2 regions of the Tessaracoccus sp. ZS01 genome follow, and region 2 is predicted to be linked to the other one. Evidence: predicted binding sites of a transcription regulator. Region 2 holds the regulator's gene; the other holds the start of a gene.

Region 1 (3,409 bases), on a different contig from region 2:
CCTCGAACAGGCCGGCCGTCTCATGGGGGTCGCGGAAGCCGAGGAGGCCCTCGAACGGGGTCAGGGCGACGATGGCCTCAGGCTTGGGCCAGTCGTCCTTGAAGGAGCGGATCGGCTCCGACGGATGCAGGCCCAGCAACGATTCGCGGGCATAGCCGACCTCCGCCTGCTCCCTCGACGGGTGCGCCTGCAGGCTCAGAGGGGACGACGCTGCGAGGATCTTGATGAGGTAGGGGAGTCTGTCACCGAACTCGGCGCGGGCGGCGGCGCCCACCACCTCCGGGTTCTCCTGGACGTGGGTGGCCAGCGCCACCCCGTCGTCGAGGAAGGCGTGGCCGCCCGGGTGGGTGCCCAGCCAGTACTCAGCCCAGGGCCGGTCGTCGGGCTCGCGGCGGAGGATACGCGGGATCGCCGTGTGGCTGCCCCAGGCGAAGTGCTGGACATGGCCGGTGAGTCGGCGCATCGGCGATCGGCTCCTAGAGACGTGGTGTGAGCGGGCACAGGTGACTCTACCTTCGGACTGGTACCAGTGTTGCCACAGATGAATGACACGGGTGTCGTTTGCAGCTAAACTGACGGGCATGTCCGAGGCCCTCACTGTGCACACGCCGGTCGACCTGACCGAACGCGAAGCCGCCATCCTCGACTTCGAGGACAGCTGGTTCACGTCTGCGGTGCCGAAGGAACAGGCGATCATGGAGAGCTTCTCCCTGTCGTCGGCGCGCTACTACCAGCAGCTCAACGCCCTCATCGACACCCCGCGCGCGCTGGCCTACCGGCCGCTGCTCGTGAAGCGCCTGCGCCGCATGCGCAGCCAGCGTCAGGCCGCGCGCTCGGCGCGCCGCCTCCACGCCTGATCCGTCACCGACGGAACCTCAGCGCTGCCAGGCCCTCACGCAGCGGGCGTTTGGTGCCCACGCGGTAGCCGCCCTTGAGCAGGTCCGCCTGTACCTCGAAGTGATTGGCCGTGGCCCTGTCCCCTGAGCGGAGCATGGACCAGGTCACCGCAATCACGTAGAGGGGAATGAAGGGCAGCCCCAGGCAGTAGGCGTACTGCCACGCATGCGCCTCCTCGTGGGCGAGCAGCTCCGGGAGCCGGGCCTCCACTTCGCCGACCGTCTTGCCGGGAACGAGCACGACGTCGCCCACCGTCATCGCGCTGGCATCGACCAGCGGCAGCTTCACCTGCTCGAACACGATGAGGTGGCCGTGACGGCGGGGCCGGCCACGGCCGACGAGGCCCAGGACCAGCCCCAGCGGCGTGGACAGATTGAGCGCGTTGGCGACGTTCCGGAGGATCCGCGGCGTGTCCATGGACTCACTCTAGTGAACCGATGCCCCAGAAGCTTTGCACTCCCTGGGGGAGAGTGCTAATAATGGGGTTAGCACTCTCACGTTTGAGTGCTACCGAACTGCGGTGAGGCCCGGAAGGGCCGTCCGTCGCGGGCACCAGCAGTTCAACCTGACATCTGAAGACACCCGGGGCTAGCCGCCCCATCGACGGGAGGACTCCCGAACACCATGGCAAAGCTGATTGAATTCAATGAGGCCGCACGACGCGGCCTTGAGCGCGGCATGAACACGCTTGCGGACGCCGTCAAGGTCACCCTCGGCCCCAAGGGCCGCAACGTCGTCCTGGAGAAGAAGTGGGGCGCCCCCACGATCACCAACGATGGCGTGTCCATCGCCAAGGAGATCGAGCTCGAGGATCCCTTCGAGCGTATCGGCGCCGAACTCGTCAAGGAGGTCGCCAAGAAGACCGACGACGTCGCCGGCGACGGCACCACCACCGCCACCGTGCTGGCACAGGCGATGGTCCGTGAGGGCCTGCGCAACGTGTCGGCCGGCGCGAACCCCGTTGGCCTGAAGAAGGGCATCGAGACCGCCGTCGCGGCGATCGTCGAGAAGCTCGGCGAACTCGCCATCGACGTTGAGACCAAGGAGCAGATCGCCGCCACCGCGTCGATCTCCGCCGCTGACCCCACCGTCGGCGAGATCATCGCCGAGGCGATGGACAAGGTTGGCAAGGAAGGCGTCATCACGGTCGAGGAGTCGAACACGTTCGGCCTCGACCTCGAAATGACCGAGGGCATGCGCTTCGACAAGGGCTACATCTCGCCCTACTTCGTCACGGACGCCGAGCGCATGGAAGCAACGCTGGATGACCCGTACATCCTGCTCGCCAACTCCAAGATCTCGTCGCTGAAGGACCTCCTGCCCGTGCTGGAGAAGGTCATGCAGTCCGGCAAGCCGCTGCTCGTCATCGCCGAGGACGTCGAGGGTGAGGCCCTGGCCGGCCTCATCGTCAACAAGATCCGCGGCACGTTCAAGTCGATCGCCGTCAAGGCGCCCGGTTTCGGCGACCGCCGCAAGGCCATGCTGACCGACATCGCCATCCTGACCGGCGCCCAGGTCGTCTCCGAGGAGGTCGGTCTGTCGCTCGACACCGTCTCCCTGGATCTCCTCGGCCAGGCGCGCTCCGTGCTCGTCACCAAGGACGAGTGCACCATCATCGAAGGCGCCGGCGACTCCGAGCAGATCGAAGGCCGCGTGGCCCAGATCCGTCGCGAGATCGAGAACTCGGATTCCGAGTACGACCGTGAGAAGCTCCAGGAGCGTCTCGCCAAGCTGGCCGGTGGCGTCGCCGTCATCAAGGTCGGCGCGGCCACCGAGGTCGAGCTGAAGGAGCGCAAGCACCGCATTGAGGACGCTGTCCGCAACGCGAAGGCTGCCGTCGAAGAGGGCATCGTCCCCGGTGGTGGCGTTGCGCTGCTGCAGGCCTCGAAGCTCGCTTCGGTTGAGGGCCTGACGGGCGACGAGGCCATCGGCGCCCAGATCGTGTTCGCCTCCGCTTCGGCTCCGCTGAAGCAGATCGCCTTCAACGCCGGCCTCGAGGGCGGCGTCGTGGCGGAGAAGGTCGGCTCGCTCCCCGCGGGCGAGGGCCTCAACGCCGCCACCGGCGAGTACCAGAACATGGTCGAGGCCGGCATCATCGACCCGGCCAAGGTCACCCGCTCGGCGCTGCAGAACGCTGCGTCGATCGCCGCGCTGTTCCTCACCACCGAGGCAGTCATCGCGGACAAGCCGGAGAAGGCCCCCGCGGGCGCTCCCGGCATGGACGAGATGGGCGGCATGGGCGGCTTCTGATCGCCTGAAGCCCAGAGGGCGGCCCCACTTCGGTGGGGCCGCCCTTCTGCGTGCCCGGGGCTGGACAGGGCACGCGGGGGAGGGATTTCCCAACCCTAGGGGTATTGAACTGCCTCGAGACTAATGCCATGATGGGCGGACTTGAACGATCAAACGTGCAATGACGAAGGAGTCACGATGTCGCGTTCAGCGTCTTCCCGATTGCTCTCGGGTCTCGCTCTCACAGCGCTGGTCTGTACATCAGGCGTTGTCACAGCAATTA
Region 2 (3,409 bases):
GAACTTCGTGCACGGTCGCGACGAACACGGCGTCATCCTCGCCGAGGTCCGCGGCGGCGTCACCACCCGGGGCTGGATCTGGCAGCCGCAGACCGGCCGAGCCTATGTCGCCGAGCGGGGGGGCGGGGTGCAGCTCAACGGCGGCCCCATCGAACGCCGGCGCCATGACCGCCCGCCGCTGGGCGCCTCGTCCAAGCGCAAGCTCCGCGGCTTCGACGCCGACGGCAAGCTGAGCCCCGTGGTGCGCAGCCACTTCGCATGCTGCTTCGACTACCCGGCGGTGCTCGACGGCACGTTCGACTTCATGTTCTACTCCAGCCTCCACCCGTGGGACCATCTCGCGGGGTCGTTGATGGTGGTGGAGAACGGCGGCATCAGCCGCACGATCGACGGCATGGACTACAGCCTCACCTCGCGCTCGCGCGGCGGCCTGCTGGTCGCCGGCGACACGCTGAGTTGGATGGTGGCCCAGCAGAACTGGCCCATCATCTGAGGTTCGCGCTCAGATCAGGGGCAGGTGCCTCTTCGGCACGATGCCCTTGGCACTCAGCTCGGCATAGGCCTTCGGCAGGGCGACGGCGAGCGTCTCGGCGGTGAAGGGCCACTCCGTGGCCGCCGCCGCGTCCTCCAGCTTCGTACCCTGGTGGATCAGCATCTCGGTCTGGCCGTAGAGCATGCCGATCTCGGCGCGCTGGATGAACGCGTAATCGCGGTCGACGACGGCCCCATGGCCGGGCACGAAGCGCGTCGTGGCGTTCGCGGCGCCCAGGACACCGTCGAGCACGGTGGGCCAGTTGCTCAGCGAGCCCCGGTCGTCGATCTGCGGATCCGAGCCCTCCTCCAGGAGGTCGCCGGCGAAGACGACGTTCTCACCGGGCAGGAAGACCAGCACGTCGTTGTCGGTGTGGCCCTCGCCGAAGTGCAGCGCCTCCACCCGCAGGTTGCCGAGATCCACCGCCAGCGCCATCGAGAACGTGCGGGAGACCGGAACGGCCGTGAGCTTCTCATGCGCGATCGAGATGACCTCCCCCATGCCGGCCAGGCCGTTGACGTGGTCGTGATGGTCGTGGGTCAGGAGGACGTGAGTCACGGGGACGCCGGCCAGCGCGGTGGCCGACGCCAGGACCTCCGCGCCCTGCTCGGGCGAGTTGCCGGTGTCGATCAGCATCGCCCCGGTGTCGCCGACGATCAGCCCGATGTTGACACGGTGCGGTTCCACGGTGGTCATGAAGACGCGGTCGGTCACGGGGGTCCAGTCGAGTGTCATGATGCCCATCGTAGGGGCGGTACACTGGCACTCGGTAAACGAGAGTGCCAATGAGTAGGCTGCTGCAGCAAGTGTTGGAGGTGACGTGATAGACGACCGCAAGTTCGACGACCGCAAGCTCGAAGTCCTCAAGGCCATCGTGACCGACTACGTGGCCAGCCGCGAGCCGGTGGGCTCCAAGGCCCTCGTGGAGCGGCACAAGCTCGATGTCTCGGCCGCCACCGTCCGCAACGACATGGCCGCGTTGGAGGAGGAGGGCTACATCACGCAACCCCACACCAGCGCCGGCCGGATCCCCACGGACAAGGGTTACCGGCTGTTCGTCGACAAGCTTGCGCGCATCAAGCCTCTGTCAGGCGCGGAACGCACCGCCATCACCACGTTCATGAACGGCACCGCTGACATCGACGACCTCGTGATGCGCACCGTCCGCCTCCTGGCGCAACTGACCCGTCAGGTCGCCATCGTGCAGTACCCCGTGGCGCAGCACGACGTCATCCGGCACATCGAACTGGTCTCGCTGACGGCCGAGCGTTTGATGGTGATCGTCGTGCAGTCCTCGGGGCGGGTGGACCAGAGCGTCATCGAGGCCCCGGCGCTGGATGAGGCCCGCCTGCACGGGCTGCGGCAGAAGTTGGTCGCCGCGACGGTGGGCCGGGCCGCCGCAGATGCCGCCGACGCACTGGTGAGGGTGCTCGACACCATCGCACCGGAGGACCGGGCGTTCTCCGCGCCGGTCGTCGCCACGGTCCTGGAAACCATCGCCGCCGAACCCGCCTCGCAGGTGGTGGTGGCCGGCGTCCCGAACCTGGCCGGCGCCGCCTTCGAGACGAATATGCGGCCGCTGTTGGAGGCCCTCGAGGAGCAGGTCGTCCTCATGCGTCTCCTCGGTGAGGCGGGCGGTGACGACATCACCGTCCGCATCGGGCAGGAGAACACCGCCCAGGGGTTCCAGTCGACATCACTGGTGGCCTCCGGATACGGTGCCGATTTCCGGGCGAGCCTCGGCGTCGTCGGACCCACCCGGATGGACTACCCGTCCACCATCGCCGCGGTGCGCGCCGTGGCTCGTTACGTGAGCAGATTCCTCAACGAAGGCTGAACGCAAGAAATATGAGCAAGGATTACTACGCCATCCTCGGTGTCGAACGCGACGCAACCCCTGAAGGCATCAAGAAGGCCTACCGCCGTCGTGCCATGAAGGTCCATCCCGACGTCGCCCACGAGGACGCGGAGGCCGCAGAGAAGTTCAAGGAACTCAGCGAGGCCTACGAGGTGCTGAGCGACCCGAACAAGCGTGCGGTCTTCGACCGTGGCGGTGACCCCATGGCGGGTGCGGCCGGTGCGGGCTTCTCGGGCTTCGGCGGCGGGTTCGCCGGTGGCTTCGACTTCACCAACCTCGTCGACGCCATGTTCGGCCAGGCCGGCAGCCGTGGGCCACGTTCCCGCGTGCGCCAGGGCCAGGACGCGCTGGTGCGCGTCTCCCTGGATCTGCACGAGGCAGTGTTCGGCGTGACCAAGCCGGTGAAGGTCGCCACCGCCGTCGTCTGCCCGAAGTGCACCGGCTCCGGCGGCGAGCCCGGGTCTGAGCCGGTGACGTGCTCGACCTGTAACGGCAACGGCGACATCACCCAGATCCAGCGCAGCTTCCTCGGCGACATCCGCACCTCGCAGGCGTGCCCGACGTGCCGTGGCTACGGCACGACCATCCCGCGCCCCTGCGGCGAGTGCTCCGGTGAGGGCCGCGTGCGCACCACCCGCACCCTCCAGGTGAAGATCCCGGCTGGTGTCTCGACGGGCATCCGGATCCACCTCGAGGGCCAGGGCGAGGTAGGGCCCGGCGGCGGCCCCGCCGGAGACCTCTACGTGGAACTGTCCGTCAACAGCCACGAGAGCTTCCGGCGAGACGGCGACAACCTCGAGATGGTCGTCAAGCTCCCCATGACCGCCGCTGCGCTCGGCACCACCGTCGCCGTCACCACCCTCGAGGCGGAGTGGGAGAAGTCCGACGTCGAGGACCGCACCGTCTCCCTCGAGGTGCCGTCCGGCACCCAGTCCGGCACCCGGATCGCGCTGAAGGGCCGCGGCGTGCCGCGCCTGCGCGGCGGTGGCCGGGGAGACCTGGGCGTCACCCTGCTGGTG

The links. The regulator HrcA, encoded in region 2, represses chaperone genes, less so after heat shock. The targets are predictions, from matches to a motif close to TTGGCACTCGNNNNNNNCGAGTGCCAA.
Region 1: the regulator HrcA is predicted to act here: its motif matches at 1,348-1,374, upstream of groL (chaperonin GroEL).

Annotation. Positions count from the first base shown of each region.
Region 1 is NZ_PQFE01000021.1:8,704-12,112, reverse strand. Features, by position in the region: gene manA (mannose-6-phosphate isomerase, class I) at 1-463, opposite strand, end outside; gene C3E87_RS13395 (DUF3263 domain-containing protein) at 582-857, shown strand; gene C3E87_RS13390 (hypothetical protein) at 862-1,314, opposite strand; gene groL (chaperonin GroEL) at 1,522-3,147, shown strand.
Region 2 is NZ_PQFE01000001.1:650,202-653,610, reverse strand. Features, by position in the region: gene C3E87_RS03140 (inositol monophosphatase) at 1-493, shown strand, start outside; gene C3E87_RS03135 (MBL fold metallo-hydrolase) at 503-1,267, opposite strand; gene hrcA (heat-inducible transcriptional repressor HrcA) at 1,356-2,369, shown strand; gene dnaJ (molecular chaperone DnaJ) at 2,381-3,409, shown strand, end outside.